Regions from separate parts of the Bradyrhizobium manausense genome, predicted to be linked through region 4. Evidence: predicted binding sites of a transcription regulator. Region 4 holds the regulator's gene; each other region holds the start of a gene.
What was found. Region 4 encodes LexA, which represses DNA repair genes until DNA is damaged. Its sites were predicted from a motif close to TGTTCNNNNTGTGTTCNG; they were not measured.
Positions count from the first base shown of each region.

Region 1: a site for LexA is predicted at 2,681-2,698, ahead of uvrA (excinuclease ABC subunit UvrA). Genes of this name have one in related genera too.
Region 2: a site for LexA is predicted at 2,936-2,953, ahead of JQ631_RS00730 (PA0069 family radical SAM protein). Genes of this name have one in related genera too.
Region 3: a site for LexA is predicted at 3,533-3,550, ahead of JQ631_RS19090 (YifB family Mg chelatase-like AAA ATPase). Genes of this name have one in related genera too.

Region 1 covers NZ_JAFCJI010000001.1:1,975,805-1,980,617, forward strand. Annotated here, with positions in the region: gene uvrA (excinuclease ABC subunit UvrA) at 1-2,584, opposite strand, end outside; gene JQ631_RS09255 (outer membrane protein) at 2,881-3,564, opposite strand; gene JQ631_RS09260 (outer membrane protein) at 3,801-4,571, opposite strand.
Region 2 covers NZ_JAFCJI010000001.1:149,593-154,405, reverse strand. Annotated here, with positions in the region: gene JQ631_RS00745 (glycosyltransferase family 39 protein) at 1-308, opposite strand, end outside; gene rnhB (ribonuclease HII) at 408-1,193, opposite strand; gene JQ631_RS00735 (VOC family protein) at 1,271-1,726, opposite strand; gene JQ631_RS00730 (PA0069 family radical SAM protein) at 1,751-2,914, opposite strand; gene JQ631_RS00725 (RMD1 family protein) at 3,102-3,941, opposite strand; gene JQ631_RS00720 (glycosyltransferase family protein) at 4,185-4,760, shown strand.
Region 3 covers NZ_JAFCJI010000001.1:4,001,943-4,006,755, reverse strand. Annotated here, with positions in the region: gene JQ631_RS19100 (ATP-binding protein) at 1-1,190, opposite strand, end outside; gene JQ631_RS19095 (hypothetical protein) at 1,366-1,836, opposite strand; gene JQ631_RS19090 (YifB family Mg chelatase-like AAA ATPase) at 1,946-3,484, opposite strand; gene JQ631_RS19085 (PilZ domain-containing protein) at 3,701-3,946, shown strand; gene JQ631_RS19080 (tetratricopeptide repeat protein) at 4,117-4,813, shown strand, end outside.
Region 4 covers NZ_JAFCJI010000001.1:1,868,958-1,873,770, forward strand. Annotated here, with positions in the region: gene JQ631_RS08730 (ComEC/Rec2 family competence protein) at 1-1,336, shown strand, start outside; gene JQ631_RS08735 (hypothetical protein) at 1,347-1,784, opposite strand; gene lexA (transcriptional repressor LexA) at 2,113-2,814, opposite strand; gene JQ631_RS08745 (molybdopterin molybdotransferase MoeA) at 2,992-4,203, opposite strand; gene JQ631_RS08750 (hypothetical protein) at 4,426-4,614, opposite strand; gene JQ631_RS08755 (HAD family hydrolase) at 4,751-4,813, opposite strand, start outside.

The DNA of each region.
Region 1 (4,813 bases), 110 kb from region 4:
CGACATGGATGTAGTCGAGGCCGACGCGATGGAGCGTCTGGAAGGTTTCGCGCACGCGCGGCACCGCCTTGAAGAACTCGGCGGCTTCCTCGACGGTCATGTCGAGCACGTCGGCGATAGACTTGCCCTTGAACAGGACTTCGAGCGTCTCGCGATTGTAGCGCTTGCCCTTGCAGACGTCGCAGGTGACGTAGACGTCGGGCAGGAAGTGCATCTCGATCTTGATGACGCCGTCGCCCTGGCAGGCCTCGCAGCGGCCGCCCTTGACGTTGAAGGAGAAGCGGCCGGGCTCGTAGCCGCGTGCCTTGGCTTCGGGCAAGCCGGCGAACCATTCGCGGATCGGCGTGAAGGCGCCGGTGTAGGTCGCGGGGTTTGAACGTGGCGTGCGCCCGATCGGCGACTGGTCGATGTCGATGATCTTGTCGATATGCTCGAGACCCTCGATGCGGTCGTGCGGGGCGGCGCCTTCGCTCGCATTGTTCAGCTTGCGGGCAATCGCCTTGTAGAGCGTGTCGATCAGCAGCGTCGACTTGCCGCCGCCGGAGACGCCGGTGACCGCCGTGAACAGGCCGAGTGGAATCTCGGCCGTGACGTTCTTGAGGTTATTGCCGCGCGCGTTCACCACCTTGATGGTACGGCGATGGTTCGGCGGACGGCGCTCCGGCACCTCGACCTCGAGCTCGCCGGTCAGATATTTTCCGGTGAGCGATTTCGGGTTGCGCATGATCTCGGCGGGCGTGCCTTCGGCAATGATGTTGCCGCCGTGCATGCCGGCGCCCGGGCCGATGTCGAGCACGTGGTCGGCGAGCAGGATCGCGTCCTCATCATGCTCGACCACGATCACGGTGTTGCCAAGGTCGCGCAGCCGCTTCAGCGTGTCGAGCAGGCGCGCATTGTCGCGCTGATGCAGGCCGATCGACGGCTCGTCCAGCACATAGAGCACGCCCGTCAGGCCCGAGCCGATCTGCGAGGCCAGGCGGATGCGTTGGCTCTCGCCGCCGGACAGCGTGCCGGAGGAGCGGGAGAGGGTGAGATAGTTGAGGCCGACGTCGAGCAGGAAGGTGAGGCGCTCGCGGATTTCCTTGAGGATGCGACCGGCAATCTCGTTCTGCTGCGTGTTGAGCGCCTCCGGCACGGTCTCGAACCACGCGCCGGCGCCCTTGACAGACATCTCCGAAATCTCGCCGATGTGCTTGCCGCCCACCTTGACGCAGAGCGCTTCGGGCTTCAGCCGGAAACCGTTGCAGGCGCCGCAGGGCACGTCGTGGAAATACTTCGCGAGTTCTTCACGCGCCCACTCGCTCTCGGTTTCCCGGTAGCGGCGGTTGATGTTGGTGATCACGCCCTCGAACGGCTTCTTGGTGTCGTAGGAGCGGACGCCGTCCTCGTAGGAGAACTTGATCTCGTCCTCGCCGGAGCCGTGGAGGATCGCGTTCTGCGTCTTCTTCGGCAGGTCCTTCCACTTGGTGGTCAGCGTGAACTTGTAGTGCTTGCCGAGCGCAGTCAGCGTCTGCACGTAGTAAGGCGACGACGACTTGGCCCAGGGCGCAATCGCGCCCTTGCCGATGGCGAGCTCCCTGTCGGGGATGACGAGGTCCTCGTCGACATGCTGCTCGACGCCGAGGCCGCCGCAGGCTGGGCACGCTCCATAGGGATTGTTGAACGAGAACAGGCGCGGCTCGATCTCGGGGATGGTGAAGCCGGAGACGGGGCAAGCGAACTTTTCCGAGAACAGGATGCGCTCGGGCCCGCTCTTGTCGTGGATCTTTGCGGTCTTCTTTTTCTCTTTCTCTTCGGCGGGCGCAGCCGCGGCCGGTGCATCGGCATACTCGATCACGGCGAGGCCTTCGGCGAGCTTCAGCGCGGTCTCAAAGCTTTCAGCGAGGCGCTGGCCGATATCGGCGCGCACCACGATGCGGTCGACCACGACGTCGATGTCATGCGGGAATTTCTTGTCGAGAACAGGGGCTTCCGCGAGCTCGTAGAAGGTGCCGTCGATCTTGACGCGCTGAAACCCCTTCTTGAGCCATTCGGCGAGCTCCTTGCGGTACTCGCCCTTGCGGCCGCGGACGACCGGCGCGAGCAGATAGAGGCGGGTGCCTTCAGGCAGCGCCAGCACGCGGTCGACCATCTGCGAGACAGTCTGGCTCTCGATCGGAAGTCCCGTGGCGGGTGAATAGGGCACGCCGACGCGCGCCCATAAGAGGCGCATGTAGTCGTAGATCTCGGTGACGGTGCCGACGGTCGAGCGCGGATTCTTCGACGTCGTCTTCTGCTCGATCGAGATCGCCGGCGACAGGCCGTCGATCTGGTCGACATCGGGCTTCTGCATCATCTCGAGGAATTGGCGCGCATAGGCCGACAGGGACTCGACGTAACGACGCTGGCCCTCCGCATAGATGGTGTCGAAAGCGAGTGACGATTTGCCCGAGCCCGACAGGCCGGTGAACACAACGAGCTTGTCGCGGGGAATCTCGACGTCGATGTTCTTGAGGTTGTGCTCGCGCGCGCCACGGATCGTGATTGCGTGCCGGCTCGAGCCTGCGGTCTGCTGTTGGCGCTTCGCCTTGATCACTTCATCCATCCGAGTTGCCCTCAAGGAATCCCAAAGGTGCGCAATCGCGCCGACGTAAAAGGCACGCTTCGCCCGGAACCGGGATCGGCGCCAATGGGTATATGAGCGAACGTAGGAAGAACGGAGGCGGATTTCCAGAGGGACTTGCGAATCGTCAACGGATTGTTGTTGCGCTGGCGGGACTTGGCAGCAGCGGTGGGCGATCGCGACCCGATGGAACGGCAAAAGGCCGGCGCGAGGCCGGCCTTTCGTGTCGATGCGAAGTCGATCGTGACGCCCAGTACGTCAGATCAGCACTCCAGAGATCAGTACTTCGCAACCACCGGGCCGTTGAAGTGATAGTTCACGCCGACCTGCACGGTGTGGAAGTTGACCGTACCGGTAGGAACGGCGCCGAAGTAGGTCTCGCCGCCGAGGCTGCGATAGAGATACTCGCCCTTGACCGACCACTGCGGAGCGAAGAAGGCTTCGACGCCCGCGCCGACAGTCCAACCGGAGTGGAACTTGCTGTCCGAGATCGACGCAGCGCCGAGGGTGGCGGTGATCTTGTTGTCGATCCAGGCATAGCCGCCGGTGCCGTACAGCAGCACGTTGTTGACAGCCCAGCCAATGCGGCCGCGCACGGTGCCCATCGCATCCGTCTTTGAGCTCACGCTGGTCGGGATCGCGCCGAGGCCGGGAACGATCACGACGCCAGCGGCAGAAGCGTTGACGTCAGCCCAGGCGCCATCGGCCTCAACGCCAAACACGACGTTGCCGGTCTGCCAGTTGTAGCCGGCGGTGCCGCCGACGAAGCCGCCCTGCATGCGCGGGGAGTTTGCATCTTCCCAAGCGCCGCCACCGACGACACCGAGGTAGAAGCCGGTCCAGTTATAGACCGAGGCCACGGCGACCGGAGCCTTGGTGTAGTGGCGAGCCGCCAGGTCGGCAGCCGAAGCGGCGCCAGTGAGGGCGATCAGAGCGACCGAAGCCAACAAGATCTTTTTCATTTTCAACCTAATCCCAGTCCCAGTTTCTGTTGTTGCCTTCCGTGCGCCGGAAGGGCAGCGGACGTCTTGGTCCAACTGATGTCGTGCTTACACCACTGAAGCCATAAGTTGTGTCTCCGAAAAGTCACAACAGATACAAAATGTAATACTCGCTGACCTATAGTTCCCCAGTGGGAACACGCAGCAAAAAGGCCGGCGCGAGGCCGGCCTTTGATCTGCGAGCAATTTCAGAGAGATCAGTACTTCGCGATGACCGGGCCGCCCCAGCGATAGTTGATGCGGACGAGACCCATGTCGACGTTCTGGCTGATGCGGTCGGTCTGGAATGCGCCGCCGCCGACAGGTGCGTTGAGCGTGAGCGTCCGATCGCCGAGGAAGATGTGGTCGTATTCGAAGCCCACGGTCCAGTTCGGCGCGAAGCCGAACTCGAGCCCGGCGCCCACCGTGCCACCCCAGCGGGTGTCGCTGCTGGAGGCGAGCAGGGTGCCCGCGCCGACGAAGCCGGGCGCGGTGTAGATGTCGAACTTGTCCGCGACCACGGCGCCGCCGCCCTTCACGTAGAACAGCACGTTGTTCCAAGCATAGCCGATCTGGCCCGTGAACAGGCCGAATGCGTCAATCCTCGATCGGTTACGCTGGGTCAGGATGAAATTGCTGACATTGTCGCCGGAGAAGTCGGCCCAGTTGCCCTGACCTTCGAGGCCGAACACCCAGTTGCCCGATTGCCAGCGATAGCCGACCTGGCCACCGATCGTGCCGCCGGTGGCGTTGTGGCAGCCTTCGGCTCCGAGGAATACACCGCCGCCGAGAACGAGGTTGTCCCAGCATTTGTGGCTCGAACCGCCGCCGCCGTTGATGCCGATGTAGAAGCCGCTCCAATCGTAGATGGTGGCGATCATCGGGGCCGGCGCCTTGGTGTAGGGACGGGCCGCAAGATCCGCGGCACTCGCCGGTGCAGACAAGCCGAGCGCAACAATACCAATTGTACCAAATAGAATTTTCTTCATTGCAGTCTCCCCAGTGTCGTCCGCTTCAGAAGTCCCCCGAAGCGGTCAATCAGGCGCGACGCCCATAAGAACCAATTCCGAGGCAAGCGTAGTCCAAGCGGGAGGGCGAGTCCGTCGCTGGAATGCAACACTCGCTGGTCAACTGACATGCACGTAACCTAATGAATGTTAAAGCATTTTCCGATGTCGTTGGGTTCCAATGCATGGCGACGTGCACAGCGGCACCGGATACCTGCATACAC
Region 2 (4,813 bases), 1.7 Mb from region 4:
GCCAGATGATAGAGCGTGATGAAGGTCGCGATCTCGCAGAGCTCGGCGAGGACGTAGACGCCGAACATGTGGCCGCCGGCAGCGCGATAGGCGATATCGGCAAGCCAGACCGACAGCGGCGGGCCGAGATCGGTGCCGACCTGGTACTCGCGGCCGAAGGCCAGCAGGGTCGCGAGGCTGCCGGGCGGGCTGCGGTAGAACAGGAGCGCCACCACCAGCCACATCGCGGCCTGGAGCAGCACGGCAATCCAGACGATCAGCCGCGGCCGGGCGCGAATGAGCTCGATGACCAGGGAGGTAAACCGCATGCAACGCCCGCAAGATGCAGCCAACCCGTCCAGCCGGCCCTATTCGCTCACGCCTGTTTTGATAAAGGCCGCCACGCGTCGTGGCAACGACAGTCTACGCTAGGGGCCCGCCGAAGCGTCGATTTCAACCGTCGTCTCCACCTGCACCTCGACCTCGGCGACCTCGAACAGATCCTGCACCGGCTCGACGGTCCAGGGCATGTGCTTGGCGCGGGCGGCGGCGACGGGAGCGAAGAAGCTGCGGTGGTGGATGGTTGGGCCGAGACGACTGAGCGCGTCGAGATGCTCGGGCACGCCATAGCCCTTGTGCTGCTCGAAGCCGTAGCCCGGGCAGTCCTGCGCCAGCGCACACATCAACCGATCGCGTGTCACCTTGGCGACGATCGAGGCCGCCGCAATCGAAAGCACGATGCCGTCGCCGCCGATCACGGCCTCGCAGTCGCAGGCGGTGTCGAGGCGATCGCGGCCGTCGACAAAGACGTGCCTGGGCGCTTCGGGCAACGCCACCACCGCGCGCTTCAGCGCCCACAGCGAGGCGCGCAGGATGTTGTCGCGGTCGATGCGGGCGGGCGAGGCGACGGCGACCGAGACCTGCGCGGTGGCGCAGATCTTGTCGAACAGCCTTTCGCGCTCTTCGGCAGTCAGCCGCTTCGAATCGTCGATACCGCGCGGGATGCGGTCGGGATCGAGAATCACGGCGGCCGCGACCACGGGGCCCGCGAGCGGCCCTCGACCGGCCTCGTCGCAGCCAGCCACGGGCCAGATGCCGCGCTTGATCAGCGCGCGCTCACGGCGGAAGCTCGCCTTGGCGGGTACCGCCTTCTTCGCAGCGACCTTCTCCGGCGCATCTTTGGCCGGCTTTTTGGCGGACTTGTCCCGAATCATGGCCGGGATCGTGCGCAAGCCGCCCGGCCAGCGCAACCGGGAACCCCTCGCAATTCCCGTTATTCAGACGAACCGCCCTACTCCGCCAGATGCACCCGCCTGTCGTCGCCGACCTCGATGCCGGGCGCGACGACGACCTCCCAGGGATGGCCGTCGGGATCGGCAAAATAGCCGGAATAGCCGCTGTAATCGGTCTCGTGCGCGGCCCTCAACAATGTTCCGCCTTTGCCGAGCGCGAACGCCAGCACCGTATCGACCTCCTCGCGTGTCGCGCAGTTCCAGGCCAGCGTGACGCCGCGGAAGGTCGTCGGCCTCGGCTGGTCCGGCAGCTTCGCGTCATCGGCAAGCTGATCCCAGGGGAACAGGCCCAGCACCGGACCACCGGTGTCGAAGAACGCAACGGCCTCGCCCGTCGCTTTCAACCGGCGCGAAAACCCGAGCGCGGCGTAGAAGGCGATGCTGGCGCGGATGTCGCGGACGCCGAGCGTGATCACCGTCAGTCGGGGCACCGGAGCCGGCAGTTCCTTACTCATCACACACCTCGTTCGCTCCGCACCCTAGAACAGGCTGAGCTGCTCGCCGTTCTGCTTCGGCCGTGCAAAATGATCCGTGGTCAGCTTCGAGCGGCGCTTGTTGAGCCCGAGCCTGTCGCAGGCGATCTCGAAGCGACGCCCGATGGTCCAGGCCATCGGTCCCGTGCCCTTCATGCGCTCGCCCCATTTCGCGTCGTAGTCGCGGCCACCGCGCATGTCGCGGATCAGCGTGAAGACGTGGCGATAGCGGTCCGGATAATTCGCCATCAGCCATTCGCGGAAGAGATCGCGCACTTCCAGCGGCAGCCGCAGCAGCACGTAGGAAGCTTCCTTGACGCCCGCATGGGTCGCGGCATCCAGGATGCGCTCGATCTCGGAATCGTTCAGCGCGGGGATGACGGGCGCCACCATGACGGTAGTCGGGATGCCGGCGTCCGAAAGCTGCTTCAACGCCTCCAGCCGCTTCGGTGGCGTCGAGGCGCGCGGCTCCATGGTGCGCGCGAGTTTCGGGTCGAGCGAGGTCACCGAGATCGCGACCTTGGCGAGGTTGCGCTTGGCCATGCGCGCGAGAATGTCGATGTCACGGGTCACAAGCGCGGATTTGGTGACGATGCCGACGGGATGGCCGGTGCGCTCCAGCACCTCCAGAATGCCGCGCATGATTTTGCGCTCGCGCTCGATCGGCTGGTAGGGATCGGTGTTGGTGCCGATCGCGATCATCCGCGGCTCGTAGCCTGACGCGGCGAGTTCCTTCTCGAGCAGCGCCGGTGCCTCGGGCTTCACGAACAGCTTCGACTCGAAGTCGAGCCCCGGCGACAGACCGAGATAGGCATGCGTCGGTCGCGCGAAGCAATAGACGCAGCCGTGCTCACAGCCGCGATAGGGATTGATCGAGCGGTCGAAACCGATATCGGGCGAGTCGTTGCGGGTGATCACCTTGCGCGATGTGTCCACCGCCACCGTCGTCCTGAACGGCGGCAGCTCTTCCAGGCTCTGCCAGCCATCGTCGAAGGCGACGCGTGCCTCGGCCTCGTAACGGCCGCTGGCATTGGACTGCGCGCCCCGCCCGCGCCGGCGCGCACGGTCGATGGCGACGCCAAGCTCGGGGAAATCGGAAGGCGCACCCGCCGGCTCGGAGGGCGCCGTGACCGGCGGGTGCTTGAGAGCAGAAGAAGAAGCTGGACTCATGCCAGCAAGATAGCACGAGAAAGGAACAAATCAAGAACAAGAATGAAAAACGCGAAAACAACCCCATGCACAGTAGCCGTCGGCGCGGGAACACGATCGATGGCGATCGGGGGTGAAGTTCGGCAAGCCCAGGACAACTCGACAACAATCGACCGCCGCACGCAACGCGCTTCAATTTCCTCGGCGCTCAGTGCGTCCCCGTAAAAATCTGGAAACATCCGATCGCGACTTCGATCACGATCAGCACCACCACGGCGATCTCGAGCCGCAGCGAGCGCTGGGTGTCGATGATGTCGGTCAGCGCATCGGCCGTCTCCGCGATGACGGTGAGCTTGCGCTCGAGCGTGTCGAGGCGCTCCTTCAGCTCATATTCGTCTTCGAGACGCGCATAGAGGCGGTCGAGCTGCGGCTTCTCCCAGAGCGCGTCGGGCTTCTCGGCGACGGCAACGCGGCCGGCGACGCGCTGCTGCACCAGCAGCGCGTTGCCGATCAGCTGCAAGATGCCCTTGCGCCGCCGCGAGGTCCGACCCTTTTCGGCGAGCTCCCGCGCGAAGGGCTCGATGACATCGAAAACCGCAGCAACACGCCGTTCGTCGCGCGCCAGCGACGTGCTCTTGGCGAGCGCGTCCGCAATCAGCAGCAGCCGCTCGTCGGAAAACCTGGCGAGGCAGATCGGCCCGCCCGGCTGGATCGCCTCGGCGTTTTCATCCTTGCAGAGCTGCGCCTGCGCGGTCTCCTCCTCGATCGGGCTGAGCTCGCCGGTCACGCGGGACTTGAGGCTGTCGAGCAGCACCTTCTCTTCCGAAGGAAGCAGGCCGATCAGCACCACGACGCCATAGCGGAAGATCACCGCGAGGCCGGCGTGGACGCGAAAGGCAGCGGGCGTCGAGGACACGGCCGCACCGATCTCGAGCCCCGACGGATTGATGCGTTCGCCCAGCATCACGGCGCGGATCCGCAAGATCGGCGTGGCGTCCGGCTTCGGCGCTGCTGGTGTCACACCAATGGGATGTTGATCGGCATTCATTGGACACATCTCGTTCTGCGCAATGTCGGCGGACAATTTGCAGCTCACGAAACCGAGATTCGCCGAAACATTCGGCAACGCGACGGACCCGCGCACGACATATTTGGCTGCGATGGACGGGCGGCGATTTACCATCGCACGCCGAAACGCCGCGCGAAAGTTGCGCTCGGCAGCGCCGCGTGTTTATGACAAGATCATAACGAGCTACGCTTCTCCCGAAGTGCGGATATTGAAGCCTCAATCATGCTGAGCGTCATCATACCGACCGAAGGCGTCGAACAGACGGCGGTCGCAACTCTGGCCCCGTTGGTACCCGGTGCCGCTGCGGGCATCATCAAGGAAGTTCTGCTGGTCGACGGCACCCGCAACGGCGTCATCGAGCGCGTAGCGGACGTCGCCGGCTGCCGTTTCATCGGTTACGAGGGATCTTCGCAAGGTGCGGCGCTCGCCGCCGGCGCGCTCCAGGCCCGTTCGCCCTGGCTGATGTTCCTTCCCGCCGGGGCCGTACTGGAAACTGGCTGGATCGACGAAACCACCCAATTCATCCAGGCCGTCGCGGCGAGCGGGCGGGATCGTGCAGCCGTGTTCCATTATGCCCGTTCCCCTTACGCCGATACCGGCCTTCGCGATGTCCTGTGGTCGATGGCGCGCAAGCTGGTCGGCCCTCTCGCCGATCAGGGGCTGTTGATCGCGCGTGACCATTACGACCGGATTGGCGGCTACCCGCCCCAGGCCCGTCGTTCCGAGGCGCGCCTGCTCAGGCGTCTTGGCCGTTCATCCCGGACGCTGCTGCGCAGCCGGATTGTCATGGTCGGTTGAGCGCATCTAATACTTGCCAAAGTCAAATGATTGCTTGACAATGGCAAGTATTG
Region 3 (4,813 bases), 2.1 Mb from region 4:
TCTGGCGCGATCCCGATGCCGGTGTCGCGGACCAGGAAGCTGATCTCGTTCGGCCAGATGCCGGGCTCGACGATCAGCGCGACGCCGCCGTGAGCTGTGAACTTGATGGCGTTGCCGGCGAGGTTCAGCAGCACCTGGCGTAGCCGGGCGGCATCGCCGGTGACCTCGAGCGGGAGCCGCTCGTCGACATAGGCGGCGATCTCGAGCTTCCTGGCCTGCGCGCGCGGCGCCAGCAGCTCGGTGACTTCCTCGATCAGGGTCGAGAGCGCAAAGGGGCGCTGGTCGAGATCGAGCTTGCCGGCTTCGATCTTGGAATAGTCGAGCAGCTCCTCGATCAGCGCCATCAGCGCTTCGCCTGAAGTCTTCACCGCCCTCGCGTACGTCGTCTGCTCCGGCGTCAGCGTGGTGTCGAGCAGGAGGCCGCCCATGCCGATGATGCCGTTGAGCGGCGTGCGGATCTCGTGCGAGGCCATCGCGAGGAAGCGCGATTTGGCGCGGTTGGCGGCGTCGGCCTGGTTGCGCGCATCGGACAGCGCGCGTTCGCTCTCGGTGCGGTCGGTGACGTCGCGCCCGACGCTCTGCAATTCGGCGGGCTGGCCGGCATCGAGCCGCACGAAGCCTTCGCGCCAGGCGATCCAGCGCGCGCCGAGCGGGGTCGAGATTCTTTGGTCGTGGATGCGCGTGCCGTTGCTTTCGCGCGCGCTGTCGCCCTGCTCCAGCACGTCGAAATCAAACCGCGTGCCGACCAGCGCGCCGCGCGCCTGAGCGGCCAGCGCGCAATAGGCGTCGTTGGCGAAAGTGATGCGGCCGTGATGGTCGCGCAGCACGATCAGGTCGCCCTGGGATTCGAACAGGCTGCGAGCACGCTCTTCGGCTTCCTTCAGCTCCCAATTGCGGTCGATCAGCGCTTCGTTGTGGGCGGCGAGCTTGCGCATCCGCTTGTTGACGAAGCGCAGCCGCATGCTGAGCGTGGCGAGGCCAAGGCACGCCAGCGCGAACAGGAAGCTCGCGCCGATCGCAAAGGCGTTGGGATCGTAGCCGGAATTTGGCGCGCGGCTGCCGGTGACGAAGCCATAGGCGCCACCGAACGTCGCCGAGAAGATCATGAAGGAGCGGATCGCGAAGGCGATTTTCGGGTGCTGTCGCCTGAAGCGGCGCATGCGCACCTTGATCCGGAACGTCCGACCCATCGCTACCGACCCCGACTCGAAACCTGCCACCGCCGTGCGCGACGATGTCTTGCCGACCTTGCGAACAGCTTGAGGCTTTCGGGTCGCCTCGAAACTGGGTTGACGAGGTGTTAACGCCTCAGAGCATGATCCGGAAAAGTGTGCAGCGGTTTTCCGTAGAGATCATGCTCAAACTTTAAAGCGAGGCGGCCTGGAGAGGTCGGCGGCCGCCGCGGGCGCCAACGATCAGAGCCGCCGCTTCCTTCTGGGAAAACGTCTTCGAGCGGACATAGATGCGGTAGTCGGCCGGGCCTTCGGTGCTGAGATAAACCGTCGGACGGTCACCGCCGGCCTGCCCGGAAATCGCGACCAGTTGCGTGGACGGATTGCCCTGGCAGGCGCTGGCTTCTTCGTCGCTGGCGCCGTCATCGACCACGGCAAAGTCGGCAGCGTCGGCGTCGTCGGTGATTTGCACCCGGACTGTCGCCTGCGCGGGATCGTCGGTGAAGGCGATCTGGATGCCGGCCGTCCAGAACAGGGAGGTGAGCTCGACCGAGGTGTCGCCAATGGCGATGCAGGGATGCGAGACCGATCCGATCTCGCCCCGGGCGAACACCGCGGCCGCCAACAAGGGAACCACTGAGGCCAGGATCTTGAAACGCAACATGACACTCTACTCGCCAAGAACACGCCAAAGCCCGTACGGGAACTTGTGGGCCTTATGGTTTGCAGAGCGTAAAGGAAACTCGTTACCGCCGGGTTGATGCGCGTTCGCTTCACGCCAGCTGGCGTGCATCTTCTGCGAGTGCGCGGTAGGACAGCGCCTCGGCCAGATGCAGCCGGCCGATCTTCTCGGCGCCGTCGAGGTCGGCCAGCGTGCGTGCCACCCGCAGCACCCTGTGATAGCCCCGTGCCGACAGCCGCATGGTCTCGGCGGCGTCGCGCAGCAGCTTCTGTCCCTGGGCATCCGGCTTGGCGATGTCCTCCAGAACCGACGCCGGTGCCTCTGCATTGGTGCGGACCTGGGGCAGGCCCGCAGCCGCGTAGCGGGCGAGCTGGATGTCGCGCGCCGCCGCGACGCGTGCGGCAACTTCGGCGGAGCCTTCCGTCGGCGGTGGCAGGATCAGGTCGGCCGCGGTTACGGCCGGGACTTCGATGCGCAGGTCGATGCGGTCCATCAGCGGGCCGGAGATGCGCGCCTGGTAGTCGCCGGTACAGCGGTCGACGCGGCCGCGCTTGCAGGCATAGCCGGGCTCGAATGCGTTGCCGCAGCGGCAGGGATTCATCGCCGCGACCAGCATGAAGCGGGCAGGGTAGGTGACACGGTGATTGGCGCGCGACACCGAGACTTCACCATTCTCCAGCGGCTGACGCAGCGAATCCAGCACGCGCGGATCGAACTCCGGCAACTCGTCGAGGAACAGTACGCCCTGATGCGCCAGCGAGACCTCGCCGGGCCTTGCACGCGCGCCGCCGCCGGTGAGCGCGGCCATGCTGGCGGAGTGATGCGGTGAGCGAAACGGCCGCCGCGATGTCAGTGCGCCGCCCTCGATCTCGCCGGCGACGGAAGCGATCATCGAGACCTCGAGCAGCTCGCTCGGCGACAGCGGCGGCAGGATCGAGGGCAGGCGCGCGGCCAGCATCGATTTGCCGGCACCGGGCGCGCCGATCATCAGGAGGTGATGGCCACCGGCCGCCGCGATCTCCAGCGCCCGCTTGGCGCTCTCCTGGCCCTTGATGTCGCGCAAATCGAGCAGCGAGGCGGCGGCCTCATGCACCTTCGGCACCGGTCGCGACAGCACCTGCGTGCCCTTGAAATGATTGGCAATCTGAATGAGTGAGGTTGCGGCGATGATCTGGATGTCCGGGCTCGCCCATGCCGCTTCAGAGCCGCAAGACGCCGGGCAGATCAAGCCCTCCTCGCGAAGATTTGCGCCGAACGCGGCAGGCAGAACGCCGGCCACCGCCGCGATCGAGCCGTCGAGGCCGAGCTCGCCAAGCACGGTGAAGCCGGTCAGCGCATCCGGCGGGATCGCACCGATCGCCGCCATCAGCCCGAGCGCGATCGGCAGATCGTAATGGCTGCCTTCCTTCGGAACGTCGGCAGGTGCGAGATTGACGGTGATCCGACGTGCCGGCAGTGCCAATCCGGATGCGATCAGCGCGGAGCGGACCCGCTCGCGCGCCTCCGAGACGGCCTTGTCCGGGAGACCGACGATGGTGAACGCCGGCAGGCCGGGCGCGACCTGCACCTGCACGTCGACCGCGCGGGCCTCGATCCCCTCAAAGGCGACTGTCGAAACCCGCTGAACCATGCCTGCCCTCGTCCACAATTAGGGGTAGCAGAGCTCGGCCGTCCTGGCAAGAACAATACGGGAACGAAAACCAGGCGCCGCAAGCCCTAACCAAACGTAAACGGGTTCCAGACACTACGTCTCGAATGCGAGCGGCTCTCCTCAGCACATCCCAACACATGTTCGCTACTCCTAGGGTTGCGGGATGGGCCGTGATCTAACGGGTGAAGAATTCAAATGCTTGCAAATCGCCGCAGAAGCGAACGACGGGTTTGCACCCGGCTTGCCAAGATTCATTTTGGCGCCGGCTCGCTGCCGAGGGACTGCACGATTACGGATATCTCGGACGGGGGTGTGAAGGTGGTGGCGGAGTTTCTCGAGGTGCCGCCGCAATTCACCATTATCTTCGCGCCGGATTATTCCCGTCAGTGCCGCCTGCGCTGGCGCATCGGCTGCGAATTCGGTGCGGAATTTACCGACTGAGCGCTTGATCCGGAAAAGTGTGAAGCCGCTTTCCCCTCGCGACGAACGCGGAACGCGTTTGCGCGGAGATCATGCGCCAACAATTGAGTCGCATAAGGACGCGTCCTTAACCGGACTTTAGCGTTAATGGGCAAAGCATCTCTGATCAGTCCGCCCGCGGTGATCAGAGTATGTCCAAGCGTTCGTCCCTTGCCGCCTCCCCGGCGAGACTCCTGCTTCCCGCGCTCGCGGTCCTTGCCCTCGGTGGCTGCCAGACCACCGGCCTGGACGATGTGACCGGCGCGCTCGGCGCCAGCAACAAATCCGAACCCACGGCCACGGCGGACGCCAGGTCCAATATGGACGCCTTGCACGCGCGCTATCGCGCCAAGCCCAGCGATCCCAATGTCGCCCTCGAATACGTCAAGGCGTTGCGCGAGACCGGCCAGCGCGCCCAGGCGGTTGCGGTGATGGAGCAGGCGGTGCTCGCCCATCCCAGCAACAAGGCGTTGCTGGCCGGCTACGGCCGCGCGCTCGCCGACAATGGCAACTTTCAGCAGGCCTTCGACGTGCTGAGCCGCGCGCACACGCCTGAAGATCCCGACTGGCACATCCTGTCGGCACAGGGCGCAGTGCTCGATCAACTCGGCCGCAACGAGGAGGCGCAGCAATATTACGCCGCAGCGCTGAAGATCGTGCCCGACGAGCCGACGGTGCTGTCCAATCTCGGCCTGTCCTATATGCTGCAAAACAATCTGCCGAAGGCCGAACAGGTGCTGGGCCGCGCCTATCAGCGCAACCAGAACGATGCGCGGGTCCGCGCCAATCTCGCGCTCGTGCTGGGATTGCAAGGCCGCCAGACCGAGGCTGAAAACCTTGTGAAGGCAG
Region 4 (4,813 bases):
CTTCGCAGTCCGGGCGTTGCTCGCACTGATCCCCGGGCTCGCGGTCGGCTTTCCCATCAAGAAATGGTCGGCAGCTGCGGCGCTGGTCGCGTCCGCATTCTATTTGCTGCTCTCGGGCGCTGAGGTCGCAACGCAAAGATCGTTCTTCATGACTGCGGTGGTGCTGCTCGCTGTCATGGTCGATCGCCGCGCCATCACCTTCCGCACGCTGGCGGTGGCGGCGCTGATCGTGCTTGCGGTGGCGCCGGAAGCACTGGTGCATCCGAGTTTTCAGATGTCGTTCGCCGCGACGCTGGGGCTCGTCGCGCTGGTACAGATCGGCATGCCGAACCTGTTTGCCTCGCCGGATCATTCCGCGACCGCGCGCATCGCGCTGTGGGGCGGCCGCGAGATCGCCATGCTGTTCATGGCCTCGATGATCGCCGGGTTTGCGACCACGCCTTATGCCGCCTTCCATTTTCACCGCATCACGCCGTACGGTGTGCTCGCCAATCTTGGCGCGATGCCGGTGGTGTCCGCGCTGGTGATGCCGGCGGGGCTGCTCGGACTGCTCGCGGCACCCTTCGGACTCGACGGTGTGTTCTGGTGGCTGATGGGAATCGGCATCGACTGGATGGTGGCGGTGTCGCGCTGGGTGGCCGCGCTGCCCGGCGCGATCGGCCACGTCGCGGCCTTCGGGACTGCGCCGCTGATTGCAGCCAGCCTCGGCCTGATCCTGATGGGTCTGTTGCGCTCGCCACTGCGCTGGTCGGGCGCGTGCGTGCTCGTGGCGGCGACGATCTGGGGCCTGTCCGTCCGGCAGCCCGATATTCTCATCGCCGGCGACGGCCAGAACGTCGCGGTGCGGGGCAGGGATGGGCAACTGCATCTGATCAGGACGAAGAAGGACAATTTCCTGCTGAAGGAGTGGCTCGCGGCGGATGCTGATCCGCGCGATGCTACGAGCGCCTCGCTCGGTGATGGTGTGTCGTGCGACGAGGCCGGCTGCGTGATGCCGCTCGCCGACGGCCGCATGATTGCGCTCTCGCTACGCATCGACGCCCTGGCCGACGATTGCAGCCGTGCCGCGCTGGTGGTGACGACAAGGCCGGCGCCGCCGGATTGCGCCGCGATGGTGGTCGATCGGCCGCGTCTTGCGCGCCAGGGTGCGCTGGCGCTGACGCAGCGTGGCGACGGTTTTGCGATCCAATCGGTGAAGGCGAGGGGCGCAAACCGCCCCTGGTCGCCGGCGGCGGCCGGCGATGGAGATTTCGAACAGATCCTCATGCCGCGGTCGGCAGCTCCGCGCGCCAAAGATGCGACTCCGTCGGAGGCCGATCTTCAAGCCGAGGACTGAAGTCGACTTTTCAGCCGATCGGCAGGCGCGGGGGCGTCGTCGTGCGGCTGTCGGCGACCACTTGCGGCTTTTGCTCACGCTCGCCGAGCGGCTGCGTCACGGGCAGTTGCAGCACGGTCGCGCGCTGGCCCTCGACGAGCTGCGTCACCAGCACGTATTTGCCATCGGGGAATTCGATCGCGTCGTGATGACGATCGGGAATGTGCGGATCGATCTTGCCGAACTTGCCGACGCGCGAGTTGACGGTGCGCGTCCAGATCCACCTGTTGTCGTAACGGACGTTGTCGGCGAAGGCGAGCTCCGTTCCCGGCAGCAGGCAGACCGCGACCGACATATCGGCTTCGGAGGCGAAGCCGCGCGTCGAGGTGCCGCGGAAGGTTGTCGTGACGATCGTCTCGCCGACTTCTGCGGGACGCGTCGCAACGGCATGCAGGCTATAGTCACACATCGGGTGCTCCTCAGTCAGGATAGCAACCCGCGCCTCTGTCTTGCGAGGCGCAGGCCTCTATCAGAGTGGAAGCGTAAAAAACTCTGCCCGGTTGTAGGCAAATCTGCGGCTCGCGTGCGCGAGCCGCGATCACATTATCTTTCCCAAATCCGTAGGAACAAAGCCCACCCGCGCGCATTTTGCAGGCGCGCTACAGCGACCTGAACTGCCTTGTGCGTGCCGAGGATGTCGCGCTGGGAGAGGGGGCTGGATAGCCTGTGCAAGACCGGAAAAACTATCCAGCCGAGCGGACAATCGTCCGCTCCAATCGTCGATCGCGCGTGAGCGCTCAATACTTCCGGTACAGCCCGATCAGCTTGCCCTGGATCTTGACCCGGTTGGGCGGCAGGATGCGGACCTCATAGGCGGCATTCGCCGGCTCGAGCGCGATCGAGGCGCCGCGGCGCCGGAAGCGCTTCAAGGTTGCCTCCTCGTCATCGATCAGAGCGACCACGATATCGCCGGTGTCACAGCTCTCGTTGCGCTGGATCAGCGCCATGTCGCCGTCGAGAATGCCGGCTTCCACCATCGAGTCGCCGCGCACTTCGAGCGCATAGTGCTCGCCCGCACCGAGCATGTCGGGCGGGACGCTGATGGTGTGGCTGCGGGTCTGCAGCGCCTCGATCGGGGTACCGGCCGCAATCCGGCCCATGACGGGCACCGCGACGGGACGCTCGCCCTCTTCGGCGGACGGGCTGGACGTCGTACGCACCTTGCCGAGATTGCCCTCGATGACGCTCGGCGTGAAACCGCGGCGGCTCCCGGCGGCGGCCTGGAGCTCAGGCAGCTTGATCACCTCGATCGCGCGGGCACGGTTGGGCAGGCGGCGGATGAAGCCGCGCTCCTCCAGCGCCGTGATCAGGCGATGGATGCCTGACTTCGAGCGCAGATCGAGCGCATCCTTCATCTCGTCGAAGGAGGGCGGCACGCCGCTTTCCTTCAGGCGCTCGCTGATGAACCGCAGGAGTTCGTATTGTTTGCGCGTTAACATCTCGACCAAAATCCCCCTGACGATGTCGTTCGATTCCGAGACGCTGAATTTCAGCAATAAGCCGCTACATGCTCGAAACAAATCATGAACGGACACTATATGTTCGATACATGTTCCGCAACTGCTTAATTTACAGTGAACGCGACAAACTTCGCGGAACGGTTGCGAACGCTGCAGTCAGGCGGGCAGTCGCAACACCTCGCAGGGCGCTCCCGCTTCGGCCTTCGGCGCGAACGGCGCGCGCACGAGAAGTGCCTGTGCCGCAGCGAGATTCGCAAGCAGCGAGGAGTCCTGGTGGTTGACGGGAAGCGCGACGAGCGTGCCATCATCACGCAGATCGAGGCGCGCGCGCAGGTAATCCTCGCGCTGGTCATTGGCGCCGACGTCGCGGCCGAGCACGGCGCGTTCACGGCGGTGATGGACAACCGAGCGGCCCGACAACGCGCGAATCAGCGGCACCATGAACAGGAAGCCGCAGACGTAGGATGACACTGGATTGCCGGGCAGGCCGATCACGCGCATCGCCCCGAGCTGTCCGTTCATCATCGGCTTGCCCGGCCGCATCGCGATCTTCCAGAATGCCATCGCGGTGCCTTCGTCGCGGAGTGCCTGCTGCACCAGATCGTGGTCGCCGACCGAGGCGCCGCCGGTCGTGATCAGGATGTCGGCGCCGGATTCGCGGGCGCGGCGGATGCCTGATGCGGTTGCAGCAAGCGTGTCGGCGGCAATCCCGAGGTCGATGGTGTCGGCGCCTTCGCTGCGGGCGAGGGCGTGCAGGGCGTAACCGTTGGAATAGACGATCTGACCGTGGCCGGGTGTGCTGCCCGGCATCACCAGCTCATCACCCGTCGCGAGAATCGCGACCTTCGGACGGCGGCGGACTGCGAGCTGCGGATGATTCATGCCGGCGGCGAGCGCAAGGTCGCGCTCGGTGAGCCGCGCACCTTTGCGCAGGAGCACGTCACCCTCGCGGAAGTCGATGCCGGCCGGGCGTATATGCCGCCCGGTGACGGCGGCTTCCGTGATCGTGATGCGGCTGCCGTCGGCGACGGTGTCCTCCTGGATCACGACCGCATCCGCGCCATCGGGCACGACACCGCCGGTGAAAATCCGCACGGCTTCGCCCGAGCCGACGGTGCCTCCGTAGGGACGGCCGGCTGCGACCTCTCCAATGACAGTGAGCTGCGTGTCGACCTTGGCTGCATCAGCCGCACGAACGGCATAGCCATCCATCGCCGACATCGCCTGCGGCGGCTGCGTCCGCCGCGCCGCGACATCGCGCGCGAGCACGCGATGGAAGGCTTGATCAAGGGCGATGGTTTCTTCAGGCAGGGGCTCCGCGCCGGCAAGCACCGCGGCGAGCGCATCGGATACCGGCATCAGGGCCACGGGTGAAAACTCCAGCTGCGCCCGTTCGGGCAAATCGGCGGCGAGAGTTCTAGCCGAGTGCAGGCGCAGAGGCAAAACGGGGGGCGCGCAGGATTTATCCTGTGCCATCCGCTCGGCGACGAAGGTGGAGCATCAAATGCGTTGCGGCAAATGATCCAAACGGGCGAGGCTGACCTGGACGCGGATCGCCGTGGCGAGGACGAGAGCCACGGCCGGTGTCGGTCAGGTCCCCGGCACCTTGGCCGGACTGACGTCCGGCGCTTTTGGATCCTTGTCGGGCATAGGATCGGCCTGTGCCTTCAGGTCGGCCGCCTTGCTGATCAATTTTGCTGAAAGCTCAGAATCCGAGGTGGTCCTGGCGAATTTCATCAGCAGGGAGGCCTGCTTGGTGAGGTAGGTTTTGCCCAACACGTCGATACGTCCGATGTAGAATTCCCAACGGACTCATGAGTCCGGAGGCGGTCATTCGTTCCCGGAACTTCGTATAAAAATGCACAGAGCGTTTTGGTTCCTGGGTTCCGGGCGAAATTGTTCCGGAATCACCGGGTCAGATCCCCAGCGCCCGCAGCGCCTTCCCGACATCGGTGGGCGAGGTGACGTGCACTCCGGT